Regions from separate parts of the Arthrobacter sp. CJL-S3 genome, predicted to be linked through region 1. Evidence: riboswitches for the same ligand, from Rfam matches in the RefSeq annotation. Region 1 holds a riboswitch; each other region holds the start of a gene.
What was found. A riboswitch is a leader RNA that binds a small molecule or an ion and turns the genes downstream of it on or off. The one in region 1 is predicted to bind thiamine pyrophosphate.
Positions count from the first base shown of each region.

Region 1 (9,812 bases):
CTTCCAGGTCCTCTACCTGGCCGTGGCGAAGTGCCCCAAGGTGATCAGCGCCGTCGTCGCCGTCCCGCTCCGGAGCCACTCCGACCTGCTGGTCACCGCGACCGGCCACATCACGGCGCTGATCCCCGGCTCGCTGGTCGTGGAGGTGGACCGCTCCACGTCCACGCTCTACATCCACGGCATCAACGTCCGCAACGCCGAGGACGCCGCGCAGCTGCGCAAGGACGTCCGCGACACGGAAGCGGGACTGATCAGGATCATGGGCACCAAAGCCGAACTCTCCGCCCTCAACCAGGAGGTGGCGGCATGATGCAGCTGGTCCTGACCGTCACCGCCGTGGTGCTCTCCCTGGCCGCCGGCGGCGCGATTATCCGCATCGCGCGGGGTCCCTCGCTGCTGGACCGGGTGCTGGCCGCGGACGTGCTGCTGGCCATCGTCGGCGCCGCCTTGTGCATCGACATGGCGGCGAACCGGCATCTCAACAACCTCATGCTGCTGGTGGCGGTGTCCCTCATCGGGTTCATCGGCTCCGTCACGGTTGCCCGCTTCGTTGCCGACCGTCGGGAGAAGACCCGTGAATCCTGAGACATTTTCCGGCGACACCGTAATCGACGCCGTCTCGGCGGTCTTTATGGTGGTCGGCGCCCTGATGTCCCTCGCCGCGGCGGTGGGCCTGCTCCGCTTCCCGGACCTCATGACCCGGATGCACGCAGCCACCAAGCCGCAGGTGCTGGGGCTGTTCCTGCTGCTCTTCGCGCTGGGCCTGCAAATGCGCACCTGGTGGGTCTGGCCGGTGCTGGTGGTGGCGTGGATCTTCCAGCTGCTCACCGTGCCGGTGTCGGCGCACATGGTCGGCCGCGCCGGTTACCGGACGAAGCACCTGCACCCGGAGCTGCTCAGCACGGACGAACTGGAGGCTGTGGTGCAGCAGGCGGCCGGCAAGCGCGGTTTCACCGACGACGACGGCGACGAGGCCACCGCGGGGCGGTGAGCTCTGGACAATACGCCCTAAACGACGTCTTGCGACTTGGCGAAGCGGGTAATCGCGCGCTGGGTGCCGCGGTTGGCAAGGACCTGGATGATGGCGCTGACGCCCGCTGAGATCAGCGCGAAGGTCAGGGCCGAGTGCAGCGTGGTGGGCACATCGTCGTCGTGGCCCTTGGGCGGCTGGTTGCCGGTGGCTTTCTCCCAGATGTTGTCAACGAGCTTGGTGCCGACGTAGCCGGCGAGCAGGCTGATGCCGGTGCCGAGCAGTTTGATGAAGATGTTCATTCTTCGCAACTCCTTGTGGGGGAAACAGGGCTTCCCCTAGCCTAGCCTTCCCGGCCGGGCGGTTCGGCCAGGGACGCGGGACCGCCTCTGCTCCGGCTGGCGGCGCGGGACCAACGCCCCTGTTCGGCCGGGCGGGCCCGGTCCTACCTTCGAGCATGGACCAGCCCAACACCCGACCGCGGGGCCACGCCTCGCCGCCCGCCGCGCCATCGGCCGACGGCCAGTCCTGGCGGCGGCTCTATCTCTGGGCCGGCATATCCTCGGTGCTCTTCGTGGCGCTGCTGATTCTCGCCCTGGTCCTGGACTTCGCCGCCCCGCCTCCGGTCCACGGAGGGGCCGAGACGCTGGAATTCATCGCACTCAACAAGGGGATCTACCTCGCCGAACAGCTGCTGTGGATCGTGCCGAACATCCTGCCGGTGCTGGTGTTCGTGGCACTTTTCGTGGCGCTCGCCCCGCTCGACAAGAGCCTGGCACTGCTGGCCACGGTGGTCGGCGGACTGTCGTGGGCGCTGATCCTCGCCGTCCCCGTCACCAGCCGGGGCTCCCTGGTGCTCGTGTACCTGAGTGACCGGTACACCGCTGCGGACGACGACGCAGCCCGGCTCCGCTACGCAACCGCCGCCGAAGCCGTCGTCGCGGAGAACAACACCCCCGCCGTCGTCGGCGTCCTGTCCGCGCTCGGCATCCTGCTGATCTCCCTTGTCATGCTGCAGGGGGTGCTTCCGCGGACCCTCGCGTGGCTCGGGATAACGACCGGCGGACTGGGCGTCGTCGCGGAGGCGCTGCGGCACGCCGTCCCGGAGTTCTACTGGGGTTACGGGGTGCTGTTGTGGGTCTGGTTCGTGGCCGTGGGGCTTGCGCTGATCCGGCTGGCGGCGCGGACGCCCCGGAGCGGCAACCGCGGCTGCTTAGCCTGATGTCCCGGAGCGGCCGAGAATTTCCGAGAGCGCCTCGACCACCAGCTCATGGTCGGCCTTCTGCGGCAACCCGGAGACCGTGACGGTCGCGACCATCCCGGTTCCGCGCAGGTAGATGGGGAAGGCGCCGCCGTGCGCGGCGAACTCCTGCTGGTCGAACCAGGCGTTGTCCTCAATCCTTCCCCCTGCGGCCCGGGCGCGGAGTCCGACCAGCAGCGACGGGACCTCGTACCGCACGGCTGTGCGCTGCTTGGCCCTGATCCAGCGTTCGTTGTCCGGGGTGGCTCCCTCGAGCGCCGCGTGGAACAGCACCTGCTCACCCTTGGTGATATCGATGGCGATCGGGTGCGAACGCCGCCGGCCCAGTTCCACCAGGAGGAGCCCGAGGTCCAGGGCGTCATCCTTGCTGAACGACCGGAACTGCAGCTCCTCCATTTCGGCCAGGATGCGGCCGATGAGCGCACCCAGGGACCCGTGCGGCTGCGGTTCCGCGGAGTCCGGGTCGTAGTCGGGGGAGGACACTGGTGAGTTGGTCAAATGATTCAGCTTCCGTTAGATGGCCGCCGCGGGTGGCCGGCAGGCCGCGGCGTCCGGAGTTCCCGTGCTTGGTGCGACTCTACCAAGCCGGCCGGTGCGGGTCACCGGCGCCGACGCCGGCGGATTGTGACGGCGGGCCCCGGAAAACAACCCGTCACGGGTGTAAACTGGTCCACGCCCACAAGGGCGATATTTAGATACGACAGGGGAGCGCCGCCGTCGGGCATCACCGGAGGAATCCGGGGAAACCACAGGTGGGCGCTGAGAGTGCGGACAGCCGCAGACCCTCGAACCTGATCCGGTTAGTACCGGCGCAAGGGAGTCGAGTTCTCAGAGTGCGCGGGACAGCGGCGGAAGCCGCCGATCCCCGGGTCACTCTCCCCTCCTGTTCCTCAGGAGGACGATATGACTGACACATCAGCCAAGCAAGAACCAGCCGGGCACGAACCATCCAGGCACGAACCATCCGCGACGCCCGCCAAGCGCAGCCACAACTGGCGTGTGGTGGACATTGTGGTGGCCGCGTTGATCGCGGTGGCCGGCGGCGTGATCTTCTGGGCCTGGTCCCAGGGCGCCAACCTCATTTCCGCCCCCGTCAACGCGTTCTACCCGCCGCTCACCGGGCTCTACGCCGGCGGCTGGATGATCCCCGCGGTGCTGGGCATGCTCATTATCCGGAAACCGGGCGCCGCACTGTTCTGCGAAGCCGTGGCCGCCACCGGCGAGCTGATCATGGGCTCGCAGTACGGCACCACGGTGCTCATCTCCGGCCTGCTGCAGGGCCTTGGCGCCGAGCTGGTCTTCGCCGCCTTTATGTACAAGAAGTTCAACCTGCCGGTGTCCCTGCTGGCCGGTGCCGGGGCGGGCCTGTTCTGCGGCCTGAATGATGCGTTTATGCCCTGGGGCTGGAACATCGCCTACGCCAGCGGCGACAAGCTCGCGTACATCATTTTCACCGCCATCTCCGGCGCCGTGATCGCCGGCGGGCTGTCCTGGCTCGCCACCCGCGGCCTGGCCAGGACCGGTGTGCTGAGTTCCTTTGCCTCCCGCCGGGCCGCCACGGAGCCGGTCTTCTCCTGACGTCCGAACACCGACCATGACATCCTCCGATACGGTCCGCCCGGCCGCGGTCACCGCCCGCGGCTGGGGCTGGCGGCACGCCGGCCGGTCCCGGCCCGCGGTCAGCGGCCTGGACCTGGACATCCGGCCCGGGGAGCGCGTGCTCCTGCTGGGACCCTCGGGTGCCGGCAAGTCCACGCTGCTCCACGCCCTGGCCGGGGTGCTCGGCGACAGCTCCGCGGGCGGCGCAGACCCGGCATCCGGCGCCGCGGCGGACGCCGAGGACGCGGACGAGTCCGGCAGCCTGCTGATCGACGGTGCCCCGCCGCGGTCCCGGCGCGGCCGGGCCGGGCTGGTGCAGCAGGACCCGGAAACCCAGGTGGTGCTCTCGCGCCTGGGTGACGACGTCGCCTTCGGCGCGGAGAACCTCTCCGTGCCCCCGGCGGACATCTGGTCACGGGTGGCGGAAGCGCTCGACGACGTCGGGCTGGGCCGGCTGCCGCTGGACCACCCGACGTCGTCGCTCTCCGGCGGGCAGAAGCAGCGCCTGGCGCTCGCCGGCATCCTGGCGATGCGCCCCGGGCTGATCCTGCTCGACGAACCCACCGCCAACCTCGATCCCGCCGGGGTTCTGGAGGTCCGCGACGCCGTCGGCCGCTGCCTGGACAAAACCGGCGCCACCCTGGTGGTGGTGGAGCACCGGGTCTCGGTCTGGAAGGACCTCGTGGACCGGATCGTGGTTCTGCAGCCCGGCTCGGCCACGGACTCCGCTGTGCTGATCGACGGGCCGCCGGACCAGGTCCTGGCGCAGGCACGGGACATGCTCACCGCAGCGGGCGTCTGGGTGCCGGGTTACGTGCCCCCGACCCGCGCGCGCGGCGGCACCCGGGAGACCGGGCACCCCGGCGCAGCCGGGGCATTAGCGGCGGGCGCCGGCGCCGCGGGGCAGCTGCTGCTGGCCGCGGAGGACTTGGCCGTGTCGCGCGAACGCCCGCGGCGGTCCGGCCTCCGCGGCGGCTTCCGTCCCATCCCGCCCAAGCCCGTCCAGTCCGGCATCACGGCCCAGGTCCGGGCCGGGGAGGCCCTGACCATCACCGGGCCCAACGGCTCGGGGAAGTCCACGTTCGCCCTCACGCTCGCCGGGCTGCTCGCGCCGGTGTCCGGCAGGGTCTCCGCCACCGTGGAACTCAGCGCCGGCGCCGGGATCGATCCGTACCGGTGGAAGGCCCAGCAGCTGATCGCGAGGATCGGCACCGTGTTCCAGGAACCCGAGCACCAGTTCGTCACCGGCCGGGTGTTCGACGAGCTGATGTTCGGACCCCGGCACCTGGGCCGCGGCGAGGAGCGTGTGGACGAACTGCTGGAGCGGCTGCGGCTGACGGAGCTGGTGGACGCCAATCCCTACACGCTCTCGGGCGGAGAAAAGCGGCGCCTGTCGGTGGCCACCGTCCTCGCCGCCCATCCCCGGGTGCTCGTCCTGGACGAACCCACCTTCGGCCAGGACGCCAACACCTGGGCCGAGCTGGCATCCTTCCTCTCCGAGCTGCTCGACGACGGCACCGCCGTCGTGTCCGTGACGCACGATGCCGAATTCAGCGCGGTCCTCGGCGGCACCGAGCTGAGCCTCCGGGCCCCGGAACACCGGGAACCGGACCGGGACCCGGGACCCCGGCAACAGGGGAAGGTGGCCGCGCCATGAGGCAGGAACTGACGCTGCGCGGCAACCAGGCCGTGCTGACCCGGGCCAACCCGCTGGCGAAATTCACCGCCGTCATGCTCATCACGATGGTGCTGGCGCTCTCCATCGACTGGGTGTCCGCCTCGGTGGCCCTGGCGTTCGAGCTGGCGCTTTTGCCGCTGGCCGGACTGACCCTCGCCCTGCTCTGGCAGCGCGGCTGGCCGCTGATCCTGGCCGCCGCAGTGGGAGGCTGGAGCACCACGATCCTGGCCCCCGACAGCGGGAGTATCCTGTTCGACGCCAGGATCTGGTCCATCAGCGAAGGCTCCCTCGAGCTCGGGGTGGGGTTCATGATCCGCGGCCTGGCCATCGCGCTGCCGGCGGTGCTGCTGATGAGCTGCACGGACCCCACGGACCTGGCGGACGCCCTCGCGCAGAAGGCGAAGCTGCCGCACCGTTTCGTCCTCGGAACTTTGGCCGCGATGCGGCTCGTGGGACTCATGGCCGAAGAATGGCAGACCATCGGCATGGCCCGCCGGGCCCGCGGCGTGGGCTCCCACGGGAATCCGCTGCAGCGGCTCCGCGCCACCCTGGGGCAGAGCTTCGGGCTGCTGGTGCAGGCCGTCCGCCGCGCCTCCCGGCTCGCGGTCACCATGGAGGCCCGGGGTTTCGGCGGCGCGCACCGGACCTGGGCCCGGAAATCGACGGTCAGCGGCGTGGACGCCTGGGTGCTGCTGGGCGGGGTGCTGATTGCCGGGGCCGCCGTCGCCGCCTCGCTGGCGGCGGGAACCTGGAACATGGTCTTCCTCGCCCGGCAGTAGCTGCGGTTATCGCACGGCGCGGGTATTCCTGTGAGATTAACGGCATTCCGGGCGGAATTCAGGAGTTTATTAGATCATTCGTGATATTTTCCGGATATGACTCAAGAGACTGCTGAAGAAGTTGGCGCCCTGCTCCGCGACGCCCGTGGCCAGAAGGGCTGGACCCAGGGCCAGCTCGCCGCCGAGCTGGGAACCAGCCAGAGCGCGATTGCCCGGATGGAACAGGGCAAGCAGAACCTGAGCCTGAAAATGATCCAGCGGCTCGAATCCATTTTCGGCCGGAGCATTGTGAAGGTGGGTCGGCCGGCCATGACGCACCTCCGGGTCGAGGGCGGCCGCACCCTGTCCGGCTCCGTGGACGTGAACAGCAGCAAGAACGCCGGCGTCGCCCTGCTCTGCGCCAGCCTGATCAACCGCGGCACCACGACCCTGCGGCGGCTCGCCCGGATCGAGGAGGTCAACCGGATCGTCGAGGTGCTGACCAGCATCGGCGTCGAATGTACCTGGCTCAACGCCAACGACCTGCAGATCCGCCGCCCCGCCGTGCTGGACCTCGATTCGATGGACGTCGAGGCGGCCCGCCGGACCCGCAGCGTCATCATGCTGCTGGGCCCGCTCCTGGATGAATCCAGCGAGTACCGGCTGCCCTACGCCGGCGGCTGCGACCTCGGCACCCGCACCGTGCAGCCGCATATGCAGGCGCTGCGCCAGTTCGGCCTCAGCGTCGAGGCCACGGCCGGCTTCTACGCCGTGCAGGCGCCGCCGTCGGACGGGCTCGACCGCTCCTTCGTGCTCAGCGAACGCGGCGACACCGTCACCGAAAACGCCATCATGGCCGCCGCCCACCGCAGCGGCACCACCGTCATCCGCAATGCCAGCCCCAACTACATGGTGCAGGATCTCTGCTTCTACCTGCAGATGCTCGGCGTCGGGATCGAGGGCGTGGGGACCACCACGCTGAAGATCACCGGCCGCCCCGCCGTTGACGCCGACATCGAATACTTCCCCTCCGAGGACCCGATCGAGGCGATGAGCCTGATCACCGCGGGCATCGTCACGAACTCGGAGGTGACCATCCGGCGCGTCCCGATCGAGTTCATGGAAATCGAACTCGCGACGCTGGAGCAGATGGGCCAGCGGCTGGAGGTGTCCGGCGAGTACCTGGCCCGGAACGGGCGCACCCGGCTGGTGGACGTCACCACCCGGACCTCGGAACTGCGCGCCCCCGAGGACAAGATCCACCCCATGCCCTTCCCCGGGCTGAACATCGACAACCTGCCCTTCTTCGCGGTCATCGCCGCGAACGCCCAAGGCCAGACGATGATCCACGACTGGGTCTACGACAACCGGGCGATCTACCTGACCGAGCTGAACAAACTCGGCGCCCAGGTGCAGCTGCTCGACCCGCACCGGATCTACGTCAACGGACCCACCAAATGGCGCGCTGCCGAGGTGGGCTGCCCGCCGGCCCTCCGCCCCGCGGCCTGCCTGCTGCTGGCCATGCTCGCCGCCCGCGGCGTCTCGGAACTGCGCAACATCTACGTGATCGAGCGCGGCTACGAGGATCTGGCCGAGCGGCTCAACACCATCGGCGCGAAAATCGAGTACTTCCAAGACTGAATCCGCTGGACTAATCCGGGCAACGCCGGGTCACTCCGCGCCCATCGGGAGACGCCGCATGGGCGCGGAGTGACCCCCCGTTGAGGTAGCGCGTTTCGGCGGATCCTGACGCACAATAGAGACATGCGCACCTTCGGCGTGGAGGAAGAACTGCTGATAGTTGACCCGGAAACGGGGATGCTGCTTGCCCTCGCCGATGTCATGCTGCCCAGCCTGGTCCCGCCGAAGCAGGACGCGGGCCCCGTTGACCCGACGAAGCTGCATGACGTCGGGGTTGGCACCGATTTCAGTTACGAACTCAAACTCGAACAGATCGAAACCCAGACGCGGCCGTGCCTGGACTACACCGAACTGCTCCGGCAGCTCAATGAGGGCCGGGCCCTCGCGGACCGCGCCGCCCGGGTGCACGGCGGCCGCGTCGCCGCCCTCGCCACCTCGCCGCAAGGCTCCGCCACGCACTTGACGCCGAATCAGCGCTATCTGACCATGCAGCAGCGCTTCGGACTCACGGTCCGGAACCAGCTGACCTGCGGGCTGCACGTCCATACCTTCGTGGAGTCTCCGGAGGAAGGCGTGGCCGTGATGGACCGGATCCGCGACAAGCTCGCGGTGCTGATCGCGCTCAGCGCGAACTCCCCCTACTGGAACGGCGCGGAGACCGGGTTCGAAAGCTACCGCACGCAGGCCTGGAACCGCTGGCCGGGGTCCGGTCCCACGATGATCTTCGGCAGCCTGCCGGTCTACCGGCGGGTGGTGACCCGGCTGATCGAAAGCGGCGTCCTGATGGACGAAGGGATGATCTACTTCGACGCGCGGCTGTGCCGGCAGCATCCCACCGTGGAGATCCGGGTCGCCGATGTCTGCCTGCGCGCCGAGGACGCGGCGCTGATCGCCGTGCTGGTGCGGGCGCTCGTCGAGTCGGCGTCCCGGGAATGGAACGACGGCGTCGATCCCGCCCCGGTGCCGACGCTGCTGCTGCGGATGGCCGCCTGGCAGGCCAGCAACTGCGGCCTCGGAGGGCAGCTGCTCGACTTCGGAACCTTCACCCCGGCCCCCGCCGCGGAGGTGGTCCACGCGCTGGTGGACTTCGTGGCCCCCGTGCTGGAGGAGCAGGGTGAGCTGGACCTGGTGCGGGCGGGCGTCGGCCGGATCCTGGCGGAGGGCACCGGATCGCAGCTGCAGCGGGCGCCGTTCCACGCCGGCGGGCTCGCCGCCGTCGTCGACCGGGCCGTCGAGGTGACCACCGGGGGAACCGTCACCGGGGACCCTGCGGACCAGGGCTCCTCCCTGGGCCGGGTCCGCCGCCGGCCCTGACGGCGGACCGGAACAGCCCTACACCTGCTTGAGCGCCTGGCCGAGGTCGCGGGTCAGGTCCTCGAGGTCCTCGAGACCCACGGAGAGGCGCACGACGCCGTCGCTGAGCCCGATCGCCGCCCGGCCCTCGGGCCCCATGGCGCGGTGCGTTGTGGTGGAGGGGTGGGTGATGAGCGACTTGGAATCGCCCAGGTTGTTTGAGATATCGATGATCCGCAGCGCATCGAGCAGCGCGAACGCCGCCTCCTTCGCCGAACGCCCGGCGGACGGGGAAAGCTCGAAGGTCAGCACCGTGCCGCCGGCCTTCATCTGCCGGGCGGCCAGCTCGTACTGCGGGTGGGACGGCAGGAGCGGGTACCTGACCCAGCTGATGGCGGGCTGCTCCTCAAGCCATTCGGCCAGCCGCAGCGCGGAGGCGGAGGAGTGGTTCACGCGCAGGGCCATGGTCTCCAGCCCCTTGGTCAGCACCCAGGCGTTGAACGCGGAGAGTGCCGGGCCGGTGTGGCGCATGAGCTGCTTGACCGGGCCCTCGATGAACTCCTTGGTGCCCAGGATCGCGCCGCCGAGCACCCGGCCCTGGCCGTCGATGTG
Region 1 is NZ_CM160046.1:4,084,446-4,094,257, reverse strand. It holds gene AC06G6_RS18825 (Na+/H+ antiporter subunit E) at 1-310, shown strand, start outside; gene AC06G6_RS18820 (MrpF/PhaF family protein) at 307-585, shown strand; gene mnhG (monovalent cation/H(+) antiporter subunit G) at 632-991, shown strand; gene AC06G6_RS18810 (DUF4235 domain-containing protein) at 1,009-1,272, opposite strand; gene AC06G6_RS18805 (DUF4386 family protein) at 1,428-2,192, shown strand; gene AC06G6_RS18800 (heme-degrading domain-containing protein) at 2,184-2,729, opposite strand; TPP riboswitch at 2,924-3,067, shown strand; gene AC06G6_RS18795 (ECF transporter S component) at 3,135-3,809, shown strand; gene AC06G6_RS18790 (ABC transporter ATP-binding protein) at 3,826-5,487, shown strand; gene AC06G6_RS18785 (energy-coupling factor transporter transmembrane component T family protein) at 5,484-6,287, shown strand; gene AC06G6_RS18780 (UDP-N-acetylglucosamine 1-carboxyvinyltransferase) at 6,384-7,907, shown strand; gene AC06G6_RS18775 (glutamate--cysteine ligase 2) at 8,031-9,221, shown strand; gene AC06G6_RS18770 (O-succinylhomoserine sulfhydrylase) at 9,240-9,812, opposite strand, start outside.

Region 2 (9,812 bases), 1.5 Mb from region 1:
GCGCGTCGAAGAAGTCGACCTCGTAGCGTGCGGACTGCCGGAAGGCCACGGTCATGGCCTGCCGTTCACTCTCCGACGCCGCCCGTCCCGCCGCGTCGGCATAGGCGACCGCCTGCCGGGTGGCGGCGGCGAACTCCTCATCCGCGTAGGTGCGCAGCCACACCGCATAGGGGTGCGCGTCCGGGGCGCCGGCGGCGAGGAACTGCCCGTGCAGGGTCTCCCCGACCTCGGCATAGAGCCAGAAGCACGGCAGCACGGCGGCCACCAGCACCCCGTAGCTGCCGGAGACCGTGGCGGCCAGCAGGTGGTCCACGTAGGACTTGGTGACCGGCCCCAGCGTCACGTCGGCGGTGCGGGTGCTCAGCCAGGTCCGGTGCAGCTCCGATTCCACTTCCAGGCAGTTCTGGGCGGAACGGGCCCAGAAGAGCTGCTCGGCCTCCGTGGGTGCGATCGCTGCGGCGCGGGCCAGGACCCGGGAATAGCCGTTCAGGTACAGGGCGTCCTGGGCGAGGTAGTAGGCAAAGTCCTTCTCCGGCAGCGACCCGTCGGCCAGGGCCCTGATGAACTCCAGGCCGTAGATCGCGTCGAGGTCCCCGGCGGCCGCGTCCCGCAGCGCCGCGGCGAAGGCCCCCTCGGCCGGGACCCGGCCGGTCCCGCCATGGTGCTGGGTGTGCTGCTGGACGTGGTGGAAATGATGCACCGGGCCGTTGCCGGTGCCGACGTCGAGGTCCGCCGAGGCGCGCAGCGCCTCCTGCAGCCACGGCTTGACCTGGCGGAGCGCGGCCTCCCAGTCCCCCGGCCCGTCGTGTCCCATGATTCTGGCCTGCACTGTCGCCATCGCCGAGGACAGCGAGCATCCGGTGCCATGGCTGTTGCGGGTGGGCACCCGCTCCCCCGGCACCACAACGACGTCCTGGGCCAGCACCCCGACGGTGTTGACCAGCGCGTCCGGGCAGCCGGCGGCTCCATCCTGGTGGGCCCTGGTGCCCGAGCTGCCCTCGCTGCCTTCGTTGCCCGGGTGGCCCCCGGGGCCGCTGCCGCCGTCGAGGTGGCCGCCCTTCACCAGGACCGTGGCCCCCGTTTGGGCCGCGAGCCGTTTGCCCTGCTGCAGGGCCGCGGCCCAGGTCCCGGCGGCGGGCTCCCTGAGCAGGATCGCGAGTTCGGCGAGGTTGGGGGTGATCAGGTCCGCGTAGGGCAGCAGCGCCTTCAGGGCCGCCTCGGCGGACTCCTGCAGCAGCCGGTCCCCGCTCGTCGCGACCATCACGGGATCCAGGACCACGACGGCGGGCCGCGCCTTCTCCAGCCAGGTGCGGACGGCGTCGATCACCTCGGCGTCCCCCAGCATGCCGATTTTGACGGCGTCGATGGTGATGTCCGCGCTGATGGCGTCCAGCTGTGCGGCGAGGAACGCCGCCGGCGGGACATGCACGGCGCTGACGCCGCGGGTGTTCTGCCCGGTCAGGGCCGTGATGGCTGCCATGCCGTAGCCGCCGTGCGCGGCAATGCTCTTGAGGTCGGCCTGGATTCCTGCGCCGCCGGAGGGATCGGAGCCGGCAATCGCGAGCACCCGAGGGATCCGGGGCGCCGACGGGGCGGGGACACACGGAAGAAACGATGAGGTGGTGGTCAAGAGAGACATCCCTTCGCCGGTGCTAACCGGACAGGTTCAACGGGTCTGGATCTCAGCCGGCTCGATGCGCGGCACCCCGTGTCAGGGACCCAGCCTAGCCGGATCCCTTAACGAAGTCGCGGGCACGGCCCGAACCTGGTCGTATTGCTACGCCGTCCGGACCGCGCCCGCGGCCTTGCTGAACTGTTCCGGTGTTAGAGCTCCGAAGCCGGAACCCCGACACCGAGGATGATCGGCTCGCCGGCGGCAGGCTTGGCCGCCGGCGTGGTGGCTGCCGGGACCTTGGCCTCATGCACCGAAACGGCGGCGGTCTGCCGGGTTTCCTGGCGCTGTTCCACCGAGGTCTCGTTGGCTGCGCCCTGCGCGCGGCTGGCGCTGCGGTTGCGGCGTCCGCGGCGGGCCCGGGAGGTGCCGGCCTCGGCTTCAGCCTCGGTCTGGGAACCCGGAGCCTGGGCCCGTCCCGGTCCGGTTCCGCCCGTGCGCGCCGGAGCGGCCGTTGCGGTCCGGGCTGCCGGAGCCTTCGTTGCCGGGGCACTCACCGGCGCAGCCTTTTCCTGCGGAGCCTTTTCCTGCGGAGCCGGTTCCTGCCGAGCCGGTTCCTGCGCGGCCGGAGCCGCGGCTGCCTCGGCTTCACCCAGGTGGGCGAAGGCCTCGGTCAGGAGATCCAGGGTCAGCGAGGGCGCGCTCGTCTCGTCGGCGTGTTCCACGAACGGCAGGGCGACCTGCTCGCCGCCGAACGTCAGGACGGCTGCGGGACGTCCCGCAGCTTCCTCCGTCGCGGCCAGCTCGACGGCTGCCTCGAGGGCGGCCTGGCGGGTCCCGGCGTCGCGCGCGGTGGCTGCCTCGCCGTCATGGAGGTGGGCGGCGTGCGCCGCTGCCGCGATGTTCGCCAGCGCGGCGCGGGTGGCCTCGGCCTTGGCGTGGCGCTCGGCCTCGGTGGGCTCGGCGTGGACTGCTGCCGGGGCGGACTGCTCGTCCGCGCCCTGGCCGCCCCTGCCGCGGCGGCGGCTCTTGCGCTCCGTCCGGGCGGCGGGCTGGTGCTCGGTCCGCGGGACGTGGTGCTCGGCGGCCACGACGTTGGCGCGGCGGTGCTCCACCGGCTCGTCGTGGGTGACGATGCCGCGGCCGGCGCAGGTTTCGCACTGCTCGCCGAAGACTTCCAGCAGCCCGGTGCCCATCCGCTTGCGCGTCATCTGCACGAGGCCCAGCGAGGTCACCTCGGCGACCTGGTGCTTGGTCCGGTCCCGGCCCAGGCACTCCACCATGCGGCGCAGCACGAGGTCGCGGTTGGATTCGAGCACCATGTCGATGAAGTCGATCACGATGATGCCGCCGATGTCGCGGAGCCGGAGCTGCCGGACGACTTCCTCGGCCGCTTCGAGGTTGTTCTTGGTGACGGTTTCCTCAAGGTTGCCGCCGCTGCCGGTGAACTTGCCCGTGTTGACGTCCACCACGGTCATGGCTTCGGTGCGGTCGATCACGAGGGACCCGCCGGAGGGCAGGAAGACCTTGCGGTCCAGGGCCTTGTGGATCTGCTCGTCGATGCGCCACGCGGCGAAGATGTCCGTGTCCTTGGTCCACTTCTCCAGCCGGCCCACCAGGTCCGGCGCCACGTAGGTGACGTAGGCCTCGATGGTGTCCCAGGCTTCCTCGCCGGAGACGATCAGCTTGGAGAAGTCCTCGTTGAAGACGTCACGGACCACCTTGATGGTCAGATCGGGTTCGCCGTAGAGCAGCTCGGGGGCGAGGATCTTGGTCGAGGAGGACTGTCCCTCGATGCCTTCCCACTGGGCGCGGAGGCGGTTGATGTCGTGCGTGAGCTCTTCCTCGGACGCCCCCTCGGCGGCGGTGCGGACGATCACACCGGCATCTTCCGGCAGGCGGTCCTTGAGGATCCGCTTCAGGCGGTTGCGTTCGACGTCGGGCAGCTTGCGGGAGATTCCGGTCATGGAACCGCCGGGAACGTACACGAGGTAGCGGCCGGGCAGCGAGATCTGGCTCGTGAGGCGGGCACCCTTGTGCCCGACCGGGTCTTTGGTGACCTGGACCAGCACGGAGTCGCCGGACTTCAGCGCGTTCTCGATCCGGCGCTGCTTGCCCTCGAGGTTGACGGATTCCCAGTTGACTTCACCGGCGTAGAGCACGGCGTTGCGGCCACGTCCGATGTCAACGAAGGCGGCTTCCATGGACGGCAGCACGTTCTGGACCTTGCCCAGGTAGACGTTGCCGATCAGGGAATCCTGCTGGGTCTTTGACACGAAGTGCTCGGCCAGGACGCCGTCCTCGAGGACGCCGATCTGGATTCTGTCGTCGCGCTGGCGGACGATCATCTGGCGGTCGACCGATTCGCGCCGGGCCAGGAACTCGGCCTCGGTGATGACGGTGCGGCGGCGGCCGGTGTCGCGGGATTCGCGGCGGCGCTGCTTCTTCGCCTCAAGCCGGGTGGAGCCCTTCAGGGACGTGACGCGGTTGTTGACGGGCGCCTCGGTGGCTGCACGGGGCGCCCGGACGCGGGTCACCGTGTTGGGCGGGTCGTTGTCTTCCCCGCCGGTCAGTTCCAGGTCCTGGTCGCCACGGCGGCGGCGGCGGCGGCGGCGCGAGGTCACGCCCTCTTCGAGCTGCTCCTCGGAGTCCTCTTCCGCTTCTTCTCCGGTGTCCTCGGATTCGTTCTCGGCGCCGGGCTCAGTGTCGGATCCGCGGCTGCTGCGTCCACGGCGTCCGCGGCTGCGGCGGCGACGGCGGCTACCGGCGTCCTCGCCTTCACCTTCCTCGCCCTCTTCTTCATCGGCTTCCGCCACGACGGCGGCCGCCGGGGCCGGGCGCACGACGGTGGCCAGGTCGGGGGCCTGGAAGATCATCGAGGTGACCGCTCCCGGCTCGAGGAAGAGCGAGCCGGCGGAGGCTGCTGCGGCGGGTGTTTCTGTTGCTGCTGCTGCGGCGGGCGCAGCGGCGTCGGCTGGTGCTTCCACGGGGGCGGTTGCTGATGTTGCTTCCGGCGTCACGCCGGAGCCTGCCGCCGCAGGGGTCTCGGCGGCCGGGGTCTCAGCGGCCGGCATCTCCGCCGGGGTCTCAGCGGCGGGGGCAGCGGCCTTGGCGCGGCTGGCGCGGCGCCGGACCGGCTTCTCCACCGGAACGTCAGCGGCCGGTGCGGCGGCGGTCTCTGCCGGGGCGGCGGTCTCAGCGGCGGTTTCAGCTGCCGCGGCGTCGTCGGCGAAGGCCGGGAGGGGTTCGGCCGGCGCGGCGACCTTGCGGGTGCGGGAGCGGCGGACGGGTGCTTTGGCCTTGGCTTCCGCGGCCGGAGCCTCGGTTGCGCCGGTTGCCTCCGCGGGGACTGCTACGTCGGCTGCGTCCCCGGAAGCGGCTGCCGTGTCCGCTGCGTCCGCGGAGGCTTCCTTCTTCGGAAGGGCCTTGCGGCGGGTCCGGACCGGCCGCTTCGGCGGCGTTGCCGCGGCTGCGGCGTCTACGGGTTCCCCGGCACCGAGGGCGTTGTCGTTAGTCGTTACAACCTGGTCATTATCCATATGTGGCGACACTCCTGCCCCTGAGTGGCCGCCACATCCGGCACCCGTTGGGGCAAATATTTGTCAACACCCGCGGGCATTGACAGAAGTCAATTGGATACCCTCAGGTTCGCACCGGCAGTGGGGTGCGGCAGCCCTGGAGGGCCGGCGGAATTGTTCTGAAACCCGTTGATCTACACGTCACAACCAGGTGCCGTCCAATGGCATTGCGGGACAGCCTGGATCAGAGGATCCGTGGCTCCCTGCTCATCATTGGCGGTCTTGGGAACAAAGTCGCCGGACCGGAATCCGGATGTGGATCGGGTTCCAGCCACGATCATTGTCTCACAGGACCCGCGAAATCAGGCGTAAGCAGGCATCCGGCCCGCACCGTGGACCGAATCACTGGGGACCGCACAGCGCTTCCCGGGCTTCGTCCAGTCTCCGGCGATAGAATCGGATCAGTTGCACCGACCAAAGGACTTTCATTCCATGCCCACCATCTCCAGTGCCACCAGTGAGGCGGCCGAGCAGCAAGGCTCCAGCACGTCAGTCGCGGAACGGCCGTTGCCTCCGATGACCCGGGACCGCCCGTTCGCGTGGCTCCTGCTGATCACCGGCGTCGTCGGCTGGCTTGCCTCCGGGGCTCTGGTGCTGGAAAAGCTGGAGGTCCTCAAGGACCCCAGCCATGTGACGGTGTGCGATGTGAACCCCTGGATCTCCTGCGGGCAGGTCATGCAGACCTGGCAGGGTTCGGTGTTCGGCTTCCCCAACATGTTCATGGGGATCGTGGCGTTCGCGGTCATCATCACCACGGCCATGGGCATACTCGCGGGAGCCACGTTCGCCCGCTGGTACTGGCTGGGCCTTCAGGCCGGCGTGACGCTGGGCTTCGCGTTCGTGGTGTGGCTCTGGTCCCAGGCGCTGTACTCCATCCACATCCTGTGCCCGTTCTGCATGGTCGTCTGGGCCGCGATGATTCCCCTGTTCGTCTGGGTCACCGTCCGCAACGTGGCCCATGGCGTCATCCGCCTGCCCGCCGGCGCCACCAGGATCCTGGGCGACTCGGGCTGGATCATCACGGCGCTGCTCTACGTCGCCGTGGTCGCCACCATCTTCTTCGCCTTCATCCAGGTCTTCATCGGGACCTCCGGCTACTAGGCGCACCGCCCGCGCCGAACCACCGCGAGGTGACGGTCCGCCGAGGTGACAGTTAAGGCCCATGTTCGTGACGAACATGGGCCTTAACTGTCACCTCGGCGGGAGGATGGGTCCGGAAGTTAGTCCTGGAACCAGATTTTGATCTCGCGCTCCGCGGAGTCCACGGAATCCGAGCCGTGGACCAGGTTCTGCTGCACCTTCAGGCCCCAGTCGCGGCCGAAGTCGCCGCGGATGGTCCCCGGGGCCGCCGTCGTCGGGTCCGTGGTGCCGGCGAGCGAGCGGAAGCCCTCGATCACGCGGTGGCCCTCGAAGATCGCCGCGACGACCGGTCCGCTGAGCATGAACTCGACCAGCGGCTCGTAGAAGGGCTTGCCCACGTGCTCCTCGTAGTGCTGCTCGAGCAGTTCGCGGCTCGCGTTGACCTTCTTGAGCTCGGCCAGGGTGTAGCCCTTGGCCTCGATGCGGGCGATGATGCTGCCGGTCAGGTTGCGGGTGACGCCGTCGGGCTTGATCAGGACGAGGGTGCGCTCAATGCTCACAGCTGCTCCAATGTGTTGGGGGCGGGATTCGGAAATAAGTCTAGTTGCTTTGATCTTCGGGGTGGGCTGCGTCCCAGGCGGCCTGTTCGCGTTCGCGCTGCGCGGCTTCCCGGTCGATCCGGATGCCGGTGCGGATGCCGTACCACCAGGCCACGGCGAAGAGTCCGCCGACCAGGAACATGGCCGGTTCCAGGATGCCGGTCAGGATCAGCACGATCTGCAGGATCCAGCCCAGGGCCACTCCCCACGGTCTGGTGAGCACCGCGCAGGTCAGGGCGTAGACCAGGCTCAGCGTGATCCCGACCGAGAAGATCAGGACCGGCGGGAATTCGTCCCGGCGCAGCCCGAAGACGGTGAGGGTGCCGAAGAGCACCACGAAGGCCTCCAGCAGCAGCACCGTCGAGGCGAACAGGACTTTGGTGGAGCGGCGCTTCTTGGGCATGCCGGGCTGCCATTCGCGCTGGGCTTTGGTGAGTTTCGCCATGGGCTACGCCTCCGCCTTTCCGAGCAGGATCCGGGCTTCCGCGACGAGCGTGATGGACCCGGTGACGAGGACGCCGCCGGCGAGGTCGTCGTTGGCTTCGGCCCGTTCCACGGCCCATTCGAGGGCGTCGTCGAGCTTTTCGGCCACGTGGATGTTGTCCTCGCCGAAGCCGAGCTCCAGCGCGAGTTCCGCTAGGTCCTCGGCCGGCACCGCGCGGGGCGAGTTGGACTGCGTGAAGCAGTATTCGGCGGCCAGGTCCCCGAGGGATTCCTTGAGCTGCCGGAGGATTTCCTCGGCATCCTTTTCCCGCAGGACACCGACCACCACCACCAGCTTGGTGAAGCTGAACGCCTCATGGATCGCCTCGGCGGAGACCCTGATGCCTTCGGGGTTGTGCGCGGCGTCCACGATGATGGTCGGCGCGGTGCGCACCACCTCCAGCCGGCCCGGCGAGGTGACGGAGGCGAACGCCTCCTGCACCAGCCCGGCGTCGAGCGCCTTTTCGGCGCCGAAGAAGGCCTCCAGGGCGGCGATCGCGACGGCGGCATTCTCGGCCTGGTGCGCGCCGTGCAGCGGCACCAGCAGGTCCTCGTAGCGGCCCGCGATGCCCTGGATGGTGACCATCTGGCCGCCAACGGCGACGGTGCGGGATTCGACGCCGAACTCGACGCCTTCGAAGCGGAACGGGACGTTGGTTTCCTTGGCCTTTTCCAGCAGCACCTGGGCCGCATCGCGGGGCTGCGCCGCGCTGACGAGGAAGCCGCCGGGCTTGATGATGCCGGCCTTTTCGTACGCGATGTCCTCGGTGGTGTCGCCCAGCAGGTCCGTGTGGTCCAGCGAGATCGGGGTGACCACAAAGACCTGGCCGTCGCCGACGTTGGTCGCGTCGGTGATGCCGCCCAGGCCGACTTCGATGACGGCGACGTTGACTGGCTGGTCCGCGAAGATGGCGAAGCCCAGGATGGTGAGGCATTCGAAGTACGTCAGCCGGGGCTGGCCGTCGGCCTCGAGTTCGCTGTCCACGATGGCCAGGTACGGGCGGATCTCGTCCCAGATCCGGACGAAGGTCTCATCCGACACCGGGGCGCCGTCGATGCTGATCCGTTCGGTGACCTTGGACAGGTGCGGGCTCGTGTACCGTCCGGTGCTCAGCCCGTGCGCGCGCAACCCGGCCTCGATCATGCGGGCCGTGGAGGTCTTGCCGTTGGTGCCGGTGACATGGATGATCGGGAACGCCTTGTTCGGCTCCCCGAGGATGTCCATGGCCCGGTGCAGCGGGGCCAGCCGGGGCTCCATCTTGTTTTCCGGCGCCCGGCCCAGCAGCTCGGCGTAGACGCTTTCTACGGAGAATTCGTCGGTCATGGACTACGCCTCAACTTTCTTGGCAACGCTGACCTGGGGTTCCTTGACGTCGGCCGCAACAGTTGCCAGCTCGATGGTCAGGGTTTCGGTCTTGACGAGTTCCGCGTTGGCCAGCAGGGCCTCTACGACGTCCTGCCGTGCGGTGACAGTGGTGTGGATCCGGTCGCTGACGTTGAGTCCGGCGTCCTTGCGGGCCTGCTGGATGGCGCGGACCATGTCGCGGGCCGCGCCTTCGGCCTCGAGCTCCGGGGTGACCTCGGTGTTGAGGACCACGAAGCCGCCGCCGGGCAGGACAGCGGCCGCGCGCGATCCCTCGCCTTCCGCGGCTTCCGCCACGACGGTTTCCAGGGTGTATTCCTGCGGCTCCAGTTCGAGGCCGCCGGCGGTGACCACTCCGGCGTCGCTGAGCGACCAGTCCCCGGATTTGGCGCCCTTGATGGCCTGCTGGACGTTCTTGCCCAGCCGCGGGCCCGCGGCCCGGGCGTTCACCACGAGCTTCTGCTCGATGCCGAACTCCGCCGGGGAGGCGCTGTCGGCGTCGAGCAGGCGGACGGAGCGCAGGTTCAGTTCATCGGCGACGACGGCGGCGAAGCCTTCCAGCGCGTCCGCGCCGGGTGCCACGACGGTGAGTTCCTGCAGCGGCAGCCTGACGCGGAGGTTGGCGGCCTTGCGCAGCGAGGAGCCGGTGGAGCAGATCTGCTGGACCCGGTCCATGGCCTCGACGAGTCCGGGGTTGGCCGGGAAGAGGTCCGCGTCCGGCCAGTCGGCCAGGTGCACGGAGCGCCCGCCGGTGAGGCCGCGCCAGATCTCCTCGGAGATCAGCGGCAGCAGCGAGGCCGAGACCCGGCAGACCGTCTCCAGCGCGGTGTAGAGGGCATCGAAGGCGTCGACGTTCTCGTCGAAGAACCGCTGGCGGCTGCGGCGGACGTACCAGTTGGTGAGCATGTCCAGGTAGCTGCGCAGTTCGTCGCAGGCGCCGGAGATGTCGTAGCTGTCCAGCTGGGCGGTCATGTTCCGGACCAGGTCGCCGGTGTTGGCCATCAGGTACTGGTCCAGGGTGTCGGCGTAGCCGTCGTGGCGCAGCTTCGCGTCATAGCCCTTCCCGCCGTTAGCGGCGTTCGTGTACAGCGTAAAGA
Region 2 is NZ_CM160046.1:2,542,494-2,552,305, forward strand. It holds gene AC06G6_RS11600 (bifunctional hydroxymethylpyrimidine kinase/phosphomethylpyrimidine kinase) at 1-1,639, opposite strand, end outside; TPP riboswitch at 1,622-1,719, opposite strand; gene AC06G6_RS11605 (Rne/Rng family ribonuclease) at 1,825-5,151, opposite strand; gene AC06G6_RS11610 (vitamin K epoxide reductase family protein) at 5,623-6,291, shown strand; gene ndk (nucleoside-diphosphate kinase) at 6,411-6,830, opposite strand; gene AC06G6_RS11620 (DUF4233 domain-containing protein) at 6,871-7,314, opposite strand; gene AC06G6_RS11625 (bifunctional folylpolyglutamate synthase/dihydrofolate synthase) at 7,318-8,676, opposite strand; gene ileS (isoleucine--tRNA ligase) at 8,680-9,812, opposite strand, start outside.
Region 2: linked by a shared signal. The riboswitch ahead of AC06G6_RS11600 (bifunctional hydroxymethylpyrimidine kinase/phosphomethylpyrimidine kinase) and the one ahead of AC06G6_RS18795 (ECF transporter S component) in region 1 are both predicted to bind thiamine pyrophosphate.

Region 3 (9,812 bases), 1.0 Mb from region 1:
ACGACCGTGCGGTGCTGGGCCGGCTCGCCGTGATCGAGTTCCAGCACTACGAGCTCGTGAGCGCCAAACTCGACGCCATGGGCCTGGACGCGGAGGCCGCCATGCTGCCGTTCCAGCCGTCCGTGGACCATTTCCACGAACGCACCCGCCCGGCGGACTGGTACGAATCGCTGATGAAGGCGTACGTGATCGACACCGTCTCCGCCGATTTCTACCGCGCCATTTCCCGCTACGTCGACGCCGGAACCCGGGCCCTCGTGGAGCAGATCCAGGCCGACGGGGGAGCCACGGAGGTGCTGCGCGAGCGGCTCAAGGCAGCCCTCGCCGATGACCCGCGGCTGGCCTCGCGGCTGGCACTGTGGGCCAGACGCCTGCTCGGGGAAGCGCTGACCCAGGCGCAGCGGGTGAGTTTTGAGCACTCGTTCGTCGGGGGCCTGATCGGCGCGGACGAGGACCGGTCCAAGGAACTTGTCCGCGAGCTGATGGACGAACTGGCCGCGAACCACTCCCGCCGTATGACCCAGCTCGGCCTGGCGGGCTGACCGGAGGCCCGGCCGCCCGAACGGTCAACGCCTGCCGGTCCTGAGCGGTCCTGGCCGGGATCGGTTCCGCTCGTTAGTTCCGCGGGTCCCGTTCCCTGAGTGATTCCGCCGTTCAGTTCCCTGCGGCGTCGAGGACCGCGAGCAGGGCCCGGGCGGCGTCCGCGGGATCGTCGGCGTCGGTGATGGCGCGGACCACCACGATCCTGCGCGCGCCGGCCTCCACCACCTGCTCCACGTTTCCGAGGTCAATGCCGCCGATCGCGAACCACGGCACCTCTCCGGCGATCTTGCCCTCGTCCGACTCGGCCGCCCGGCGGACCGAGTCGGCCGCGTAACGCACGAGCTCAAGTCCGACGGCGGCGCGCCCCGGCTTGGTGGGGGTGGCCCACACCGGCCCGACACAGAAGTAGTCCAGGCCGCTGCGGCCGGGGGCGGCGGCGATGGCCGCGTCGACCTGGTCCGGGCTGTGGGTGGAGAGCCCGATCACGGTGTCCTTGCCGAGGAAGTCCCGCGCGGCCCCCTGTGGGATGTCCTTCTGCCCGATGTGGAACACCGGAGCCCCGGACAGCGAGGCAATGTCCGCCCGGTCGTTGACGGCCCAGAGCCGGCCGTGCCGACGGGCCGCCTCGTGCAGGACGTCCAGGAGTTCCAGCTCCTCGGCCGCCTCCAGAGACTTGTCGCGCAGTTGGATGATGTCAACACCGCCGGCAAAGGCGGCGTCCACGAAGTCCGCAAAGTCGCCGCGGTCCCGGCGGGCACCGGTGCAAAGGTAAAGGCGGGCAGTGGTGTGGACGGCATCCTGGCTCATGTCTCCAGCCTAGTTCCTCTAAACTGGGCGAATACCGCGGGAGCCCGCCGCCGGTCACGCCCCAGGCGTCCGGCACCGGCAGGCTGAGAGGGCGTCAGAGCCGACCGCTTGACCTGATCCGGTTAGTACCGGCGTAGGGAAGGAATCCTTCATGGGCCCCCCATCCGCCCGCGGCATGTCCGCGGCAGCTGACACTGCAACCGACGCTGCGGCGCCCGATGACGCCGAAACCCGGGAATGTTACGACGTTGCCGTGATCGGCGGCGGAGTTGTCGGCCACGGGATCGCCTGGGCGGTGCGACTCTCAGGCCGTTCGGTCGCCCTGATCGACGACGCCCCCGGAACCGGCGCCAGCTGGGCCGCCGCCGGAATGCTCGCCCCGGTGAGTGAACTGCACTACCAGGAGGAAGCGCTCCTGGAGCTCATGCTCGAATCCTCCCGCCTCTGGCCGGCTTTCGCCGCCGCCCTGGACGGCGAACCGGCCGCGGGACTGGACTCGGGGCAGACCGTCGCCGGAGGCGCACGGGCGGACACCGGCACGGGATACCTCACGACGCCGACCCTCGCCGTGGGGGCCGACGCCGCCGACCGCCGGGCGCTCGCTGACCTGCGCACCGTCCAGCAGGCGCACGGCCTCGCCGTGGAGCCGCTGACCGTCCGTGCGGCGCGGGTGCGGGAACCACTCCTGAGCCCGGGTATCTCCTGTGCTTTCGACATTCCCGCCGACCACCAGGTGGACCCCCGCCGGCTGCTCACCCGGATCGGCAAGCTCCTCGCCGCCGACGGACGATGCCACACCGTCACCCGGCGCGCCGCCGGCCTGCTCTGGGCGGACGGGCGGGTGGTCGGTGCCAGCCTCGCCGGCGGCGGCAGCGTCCGGGCCACGGAAACCATTGTGGCCAACGGCCTGGGCGCCGCGGCGCTCGGGGGCCTGCCCGCAGGGCTGCGGTTGCCGCTGCGGCCGGTCCACGGCGACATCCTCCGGCTGCGGGTGCCGGAAAGACTGCGGCCGCTGCTGACCTCCACGGTGCGGGGACTGGTCCGCGGCGTCCCGGTCTACATCGTCCCCCGGCAGGACGGCACGGTGGTGATCGGCGCCACGCAGCGGGAGGATGCCCTGGGGGCCGAGAGTCAGACGGGGGCCCCGGCCGGCGGCAACACTGCCGGCGCCCCCAAGGCCGGCGCCCCCGAGGCGGGCAGAAGCAGCGCCGGCGGCGCCGTGTCCGCCGGCGGTGTCTACCAGCTGCTGCGCGACGCCCAGCAGCTGGTCCCTGCCGTCGCCGAACTGGAACTGCTCGAGTCCACCGCGAGAGCCCGTCCCGGAACCCCGGACAACGCGCCGTTGCTGGGCCGCGTTGCGGAACCGGGGGGCCACGGCGACGTTGCGGGATTGATCATCGCCACCGGGTTCTTCCGGCATGGAATCCTGCTCACCCCCGCCGCCGCGGAGATCTGCCGGCAGCTCCTGGACGGCGTCGCGGACCCGCGCTGGGCACACTTCAGGCCGGACCGGTTCGCCGGCGGCACGCAGGACACGGGCACGCAGGACACGGGCGCGCAGGACATCGGCACGCAGGATTCCCGCACACACGACACCGTTCCGCCGGCCGCGGGACCGCCGGAAACAACCCCTGGGATCACAGCACCCCGAATTACGGCCCCCCGGAGTACCACCCGCCCGGACACCACCCCTGAGCACAGCAAGGAAACGGTATGAACATCAGACTGAACGGAACCGAGCACGCGCTCCCCGAGGGTGCCTCGGTCAGTACCCTCGTCAGCCAGATCACCGGCCGGCCGCTGGCCCCGAACGGCCGGTCCGCGGACGGCGGAAAACTCGGGGTCGCCGTGGCCCGCAACGCGGAAGTCGTTCCCCGCAGCCAATGGCACGGCACCGCGCTCGCCGACGGCGACGACATCGAGCTGGTCACGGCGGTACAGGGAGGATGAGCAGCATGGCTGAAACCACACGGGCAGCGGCCCCCGGAGTTCCCCCGGCACCGGCAGCCGCACCGGCCGCGGCAGATCCCTTCACCGTCGACGGCGTGGAGCTGGGGTCCCGGCTGATCATGGGCACCGGCGGGGCGCCGAGCCTGGACGGTCTGGGCGCCGCGCTGCTGGCCTCCGGCACCGAACTGACCACCGTCGCGATGCGGCGCTACTCGCCCGCGGAGACCGGGTCCCTATTCCAGCTGCTGCTGGACCACAACATCCGCGTGCTGCCCAACACCGCGGGCTGCTTCACCGCCAGGGACGCCGTCCTGACCGCCGAACTGGCCCGCGAAGCCCTCGACACGGACTGGGTGAAGCTGGAAGTCATTGCCGACGAGCACACCCTGCTGCCGGACGCCGTGGAACTCGTCGAGGCCACCGAACAGCTGGTGGGCCGCGGGTTCAAGGTCTTCGCGTACACCAACGACGACCCGGTGCTGGCCCTGCGGCTGGAAAACCTCGGCGCCGCCGCGGTGATGCCCCTGGGCTCACCGATCGGCACGGGCCTGGGCATCCTGAATCCGCACAACATCGAACTGATCGTCTCCCGGGCCTCCGTGCCCGTGGTCCTGGATGCCGGGATCGGCACCGCCTCCGATGCTGCCCTCGCCATGGAGCTTGGCTGCGATGCGGTGCTGCTGGCGACGGCAGTGACCCGGGCGCAGAATCCGGTGCTGATGGGGGAGGCCTTCAAGCATGCCGTGATCGCCGGTAGGCTGGCCAAAAGGGCCGGCAGGATCCCGCGCCGGGAGCACGCGCTGGCGTCCTCGGCGATGGAGGGCCGGGCCGAATTCCTCTAGGCAGCGAAGGAGCCCGCCATGGCAGCCACCGACGACATCCTCGACGAGGGCCAGGTCGACGCGGCCCTGGCGGAGCTGCCGGACTGGAGGTACCGGCTCGGCGGTCTCGTCACGGCCTACAAGGCACCGACGGCGGCCGCCGCGCTGGAACTGATCGCCGCCGTCGGACGCCTCGCCGAGGAACAGAACCACCACCCGGACCTGGACTGGCGCTACAACCGGGTCTTCCTGCGCTACAGCTCCCACGACGCCGGGGACGAAGTCACGCGGCGGGACGTCGCGGCCGCCACGGCCGCCGGGGCGGCAGCAGCCGCCGTCGGCGCCACCGCGGAACCCGGCCTGCACCGGACCGTGGAGGTGGCTATCGACTCCGAGGACCCGGCCGCCATCGCGGAGGTCTGGCGGGTGGCCCTCGGCTACCGCCGCGGAGGCGCGAATGACCTGGTGGACCCGTACGGGCGTGGCCCGACGCTCTGGTTCCAGGAGACCTCCACCCCCAGCCCCAACCGGATGCACCTGGACATCCACCGCAGCAGGGCCGAATCGGGTCCCGTGCTGGAGAAGACGGCGGCTGCCGGGGCCTTAATGAACCATGACCACGCACCCAACTGGGTCGTGGTCACGGATGCGCAGGGAAACCAGCTGTGCCTGTGCACCGAGGCAGGCCACGGAACCGGAGCTCCGGAGGCCTGAGCCGCGGCAGCCCGCCCGCTGCCGGCAAGCGGCTAGTAGCGCAGGATGGCGGTGAGCCGGGCGGTGTCGCGGCTCGTGCGGGTCCTGCCCAGGTACAGCACGGCCGCCACGGAGGCGGCGGCGCCCAGGACCATGGGCAGCACCCACGGAATCCAGGTCAGGCCCGGCTGGTAGCCAAGCCCGGCGGCCATGAAGGCGATCCAGCTCAGCATCCCGACCGTCAGAGACACCCCGGCCGGCACGGCGATGCCGTACTTGGCGTGGCGCTTGTCGTTGGCCCACACCACAAAGCCCGCGGCCACGGTCACCAGGGCAACCACAATCAGGGAAAGCATGTCGGGACTCCTTGCGGGTCGGGGCGCCGGCCGGCAGCGGTGCTGCCGGCGCACAGGGGCGGCTGGTGGTTAGAGCGCGCCGAAGCCGACGCGGCGTACTTCCTCGGCGCCGATTTCAACATAGCCCAGGACGTTCGCGGGAATGATGATCAGGCGGCCTTTTTCATCCGTCAGGCGCAGCTCCGTGCCCTTCGCGATGGCCTCGCCGACCACCTTGGCCACGGCGTCGGCCTCCTGGGACGATTCCAGGACAATTTCGCGGCCGATGTTCTGTATGCCGATCTTTACTTCCACAGCAAGGCCTCCCAGCCAATCAAAGTTCTCAGGTGTTATGTCTATTTGTAGTCTAGGTTTCCTTGGGGAAGCGTGAGATTCCGCGCCAAGCTAAACGGTAGATCAGATCGCTGGCCACATCGAGGTCGAGATTGCCGTCGGTTTCCAGCCAGTACCGGGCGCTGACCTGCGCCATTCCGGCGAGCCCGCGGCCCAGCAGCTGGGACTCCAGTTCGGGCAGCTTGGTGTCCTCGGCGATGACCCGGGCGACGGCGTCGGCGAAGGTCTTGTTGAACGCTTCCAGCCGGGCGCTGACATCGGCGTCGTTGACGAGGTCGGATTCGAAGACGAGGCGGTGGGCCTGGTCGTCGCTGGCGATGAAGCGGAAATAGGCCCGCATGACCGCCTGGACGCGCTCATCGTTGTCCGTGGTGGAGTTCAGGGCACCGAGCAGCAGCTCAATCAGTTTGCTCAGCTGGCTGTCGAGCAGGGCCAGGTAGAGCTCGCGTTTGGACGGGAAGTGCTGGTACAGCACGGGCTTGCTGACATGGGCGGTCTCGGCGATTTCGTCCATCGCGGCCCCGTGGTAACCGTTCGCCACGAACACTTCCTGGGCCGCTGCGAGCAACTGTGCCCGGCGCTCATCGCGGGGCAGCCGCGCCGATCGCTGTCCGCTGCGTGCCGGGACGTCCGGTGACTTACCGGCATGACCCCGCTCAACCGGTGCCTGATGAACCACTGTCGGCCTTCTTTCGCTTGCTGTTACGTCCACTTTACGTGCCGGTAATATGACCTGGCGGCATCTTCGGGCATAGATTGAAGTATGGCTTCCAAGTTCACCCCCAGCCCAGGCCCCGCAACCCCGGAAACTGCGCCCGCGGCGTCCGGACCGCTGGTGGAACCGGCCGACGGACTGAGCCCGGCCGAGGTGGAACGGTACTCCCGGCACCTGATCATCCCGGAGATTGGGTCGATCGGGCAGCGCCGGCTGAAAAATGCCAAGGTCCTCGTGATCGGCGCCGGCGGCCTGGGCTCTCCCGCGCTCCTGTACCTGGCCGCCGCCGGCGTGGGAACCTTGGGAATCGTCGACGACGACACCGTGGACCTGAGCAATCTCCAGCGCCAGGTGATCCACGGTGTGGCGGACGTGGGCCGGCCCAAGATCGAGTCGGCGCGCGACGCCATTGCCGCCCTGAACCCGCTCGTGGAGGTCCGGCTGCACAACGTCCGGCTGGACGCCTCCAATGCCCTGGAGCTGTTCGCCGGCTACGACCTCATCCTGGACGGCGCCGACAACTTCGCCACCCGCTACCTCGTGAACGATGCCGCGGCGATCCTCGGCAAGCCCTACGTCTGGGGTTCGATCTTCCGCTTCGACGGGCAGGTCAGCGTCTTCTGGGAGCAGTTCGGCCCCACCTACCGCGACCTGTACCCGGAGGCGCCGCCGGCTGGGTCGGTGCCGTCCTGCGGGGAAGGCGGCGTGTTCGGGATGCTCTGCGCCGCCGTCGGCTCGCTCATGGTGACGGAGGCCGTCAAGCTGATCACCGGCGTCGGGCGTTCACTGCTGGGCCGGGTGGCGCTCTTCGACGCCCTCGGGGGGACCTGGCGCGAAATCAAGGTCTCCCGCGATCCCGAGGCGGAGCGGATCACGGAACTGACCGACTATGAGGCGTTCTGCGGCATCACCCCGGCCGCGGAGGCGGGCACCGAACACACCGTGACCGCAACGCAGCTGGCCACGATGCTGGCCTCCCGCACGGCAGGACTCAAGGACTTCCACCTGGTCGATGTGCGGGAAACAGGGGAGTACGACATCGTCCGGATCGACGGGGCCGTCCTGATCCCGCAGGGCCGGATCCTGGCCGGCGAGGCCTGGCACGAGCTGCCGCAGGACATGGACATCGTGTTCCACTGCAAGGCCGGGACCCGGTCCGCGGCCGTCCTCGCGGCCGCCCGGGCCGCCGGCTATGAGCGCGTCAGCCACCTCGACGGCGGAATCCTGGCCTGGGTGCGGGACGTGGAGCCGGACAAACCGGTCTACTGACCGGCTCAGCAGCGTCTCCCTAGTGACGGGCGCGGCTCGACAACCGACACCGGGCCCTTCGTCGGCCCGGAGCATGTCACCGGGTCCATGTTCTCCTGTGTTTCCATCGCAAGGGGCAGATATGGGTGCCCCGCCCCGACGGATCAACGGCCAGACCGCGTGCACTGGAGCTAATCGGTCCGGCTTGGTAGCTTCAACGCATGGCCATCAAACTTGAGAACGTCGGTATCGCCGTTCGCGACCTCGAAGCAACAATCGCCTTTTTCACCGACCTCGGGCTCACGGTCGTCGGCCGTGACACGGTCAGCGGCGAGTGGACCGACACGGCCGTCGGACTTGACGGCAACCACGCCAACATAGCGATGCTCCAGACCCCAGACGGTCATGGTCGACTTGAGCTCTTCGAATACATCCACCCCAAAGCGAACGAGTCGAACCCAACTCGTCCCAACGACATCGGCATGCACCGCGTGGCCTTCTCGGTCGACGACATCGACAAAGCACTTGAGATCGCTGCCAAGCACGGATGCCATCCGCTGCGCGGCGTGGCGACCTACGGCGACGAATACAAACTCACGTACCTCCGCGGTCCCAGCGGAATCATCGTGATGCTCGCCGAGAAACTGAAGAAAGACTGACACCCGGATCGGTGCGGTGCAGCGTGTCGCTAGTAGCCTCCCCCGATGCACAAGACGACCCCCAGAAAATTCAGGGGCCCCTTTGGCGTGTCCCTGGACCGGTCACAGGTTGCTTTGCCACATAGCGACAAACCGCGGCAGAGACTTCCCCACAGAAGAAGCGTTAGCCAGCACAATCGTGTTCGCGGGCGGGGCCCTCCAGAACTGCACCAGGTGCCTTTCCTTCGACTCTTCCACGACGATGTCGTAATCCAAGTCCCTGCCGACGGCGTGAAGCCGGGCCCGATAGCTGCCCGCCTCCGCCGCTGACATGGACCCGACATCGTGCGTGTCGGCGCCAGTGGGCTGGTTGAAGTACACCTTGCCCTCCGGGATGACCAGGGACACGTCAGCAACGTCTTCCCAGCCGGGGGTGACCGTGTCCGGCTCGCGATCAAGGACCTCAATCGTCAGGTGGATAGGTCCGCCGTAGATTCCGGTGAAGACCAAAGGCACCCTGAGCGTTGGAGGTGTCTTTCTGCTCTGTGCCGCTTTGAGCGCCTCGACGGGATCTACGGGTTGGGGCGGTTCCACGACCAGGTCGACAAGGTGGCTCCACGCGTTGATGTCGAAATCCGCTGATTGGATCACAGGCCTTGCCTTTCAGGCGATGCACGTAGAACGGGTACGCGTCGATGACCCGCATCGGGGTGTAGAGGACGAGTATCTCGGACAGAAGCCGTCGACGTCTGTGGACTGCTACAAACCGTGAACCTGCTACTGGTGATCATAGGTGTGTAGTCGGAGTTAGTGCTGTCTGCATGTCCCGAGAAGCATGCGACGCAAGACAACTCAAAGCCCCGTTCAGCGGCACTAAGCGATCACAGAACTCCGTCACTAAGTGCTGAGCTCCACAGCTCAGTGGCGTTGATCGTTGCTGTCACCGACATCGCACGGTCATCGCCAGTTCCATCAAAAATTGTCGTAGCCACCCGATAATCTGCGGGTATGGAAAGCACGGTGTGGAGTGCGGAGAGCAGGGCGGCCCTGGCGGCTGTCGCGGCGGCCGTTGCCGCGCTGACCGCAATCAGCGGCGCCGGGGCGGACCACGCTGATCCGTCCGGCATTGATCCGTCCGGCGCCGTTCCGTCCCGGGAGACCGAGTCTGATCCGCTGTGGGCTGATCCGTTGCGGGATCGGGCGGATTCCTCCCTGGACGGTCTCTCAGGGTGGGCCGTTCTGGAAGCTAGTTCGGCCGCGCTGAAGGTGCATCTGACCGCTGATTACGCGGAGGCCACGCGGGCGATGGCGTCCCCGACCGCGTCCCTTCATGACCACACCGTCCAGGAGATGGCGATGGTCGCCGAGCTCGCCTGTGTCCTGACGGTGAGCGAAAACGCCGCCGGTGCCCTGCTGGGTCAGAGCCAGGCCCTGACAACGCAGCTGCCGCTGACCCTGGAGGCGTTGCAGGCCGGGACGATCTCCTGGGCCCACGCCCGGATCATGGTCGACGAAACGACCGACCTGGGCCCGGAAGGGGCCGCGGCGCTGGAAGCGCACTTCCTGGACCCCGACGCGCCCCACCCGGCCCGCGGGTGCCCGGCCGGGGAGCTCGTCCCGGGCCGGTTCCGCGCCAAATCCCGCACCTGGCGCGAACGCCACCACCCGGACAGCATCGAGAAACGCCACATCAAGTCCGCCACGGACC
Region 3 is NZ_CM160046.1:3,049,419-3,059,230, reverse strand. It holds gene AC06G6_RS13880 (ferritin-like fold-containing protein) at 1-542, shown strand, start outside; gene thiE (thiamine phosphate synthase) at 655-1,350, opposite strand; TPP riboswitch at 1,377-1,508, shown strand; gene AC06G6_RS13870 (FAD-dependent oxidoreductase) at 1,502-3,067, shown strand; gene thiS (sulfur carrier protein ThiS) at 3,064-3,300, shown strand; gene AC06G6_RS13860 (thiazole synthase) at 3,306-4,142, shown strand; gene AC06G6_RS13855 (4a-hydroxytetrahydrobiopterin dehydratase) at 4,161-4,835, shown strand; gene AC06G6_RS13850 (hypothetical protein) at 4,868-5,170, opposite strand; gene AC06G6_RS13845 (DUF3107 domain-containing protein) at 5,240-5,464, opposite strand; gene AC06G6_RS13840 (TetR/AcrR family transcriptional regulator) at 5,517-6,182, opposite strand; gene moeB (molybdopterin-synthase adenylyltransferase MoeB) at 6,267-7,487, shown strand; gene AC06G6_RS13830 (VOC family protein) at 7,688-8,125, shown strand; gene AC06G6_RS13825 (hypothetical protein) at 8,228-8,755, opposite strand; gene AC06G6_RS13820 (HNH endonuclease signature motif containing protein) at 9,113-9,812, shown strand, end outside.
Region 3: linked by a shared signal. The riboswitch ahead of AC06G6_RS13870 (FAD-dependent oxidoreductase) and the one ahead of AC06G6_RS18795 (ECF transporter S component) in region 1 are both predicted to bind thiamine pyrophosphate.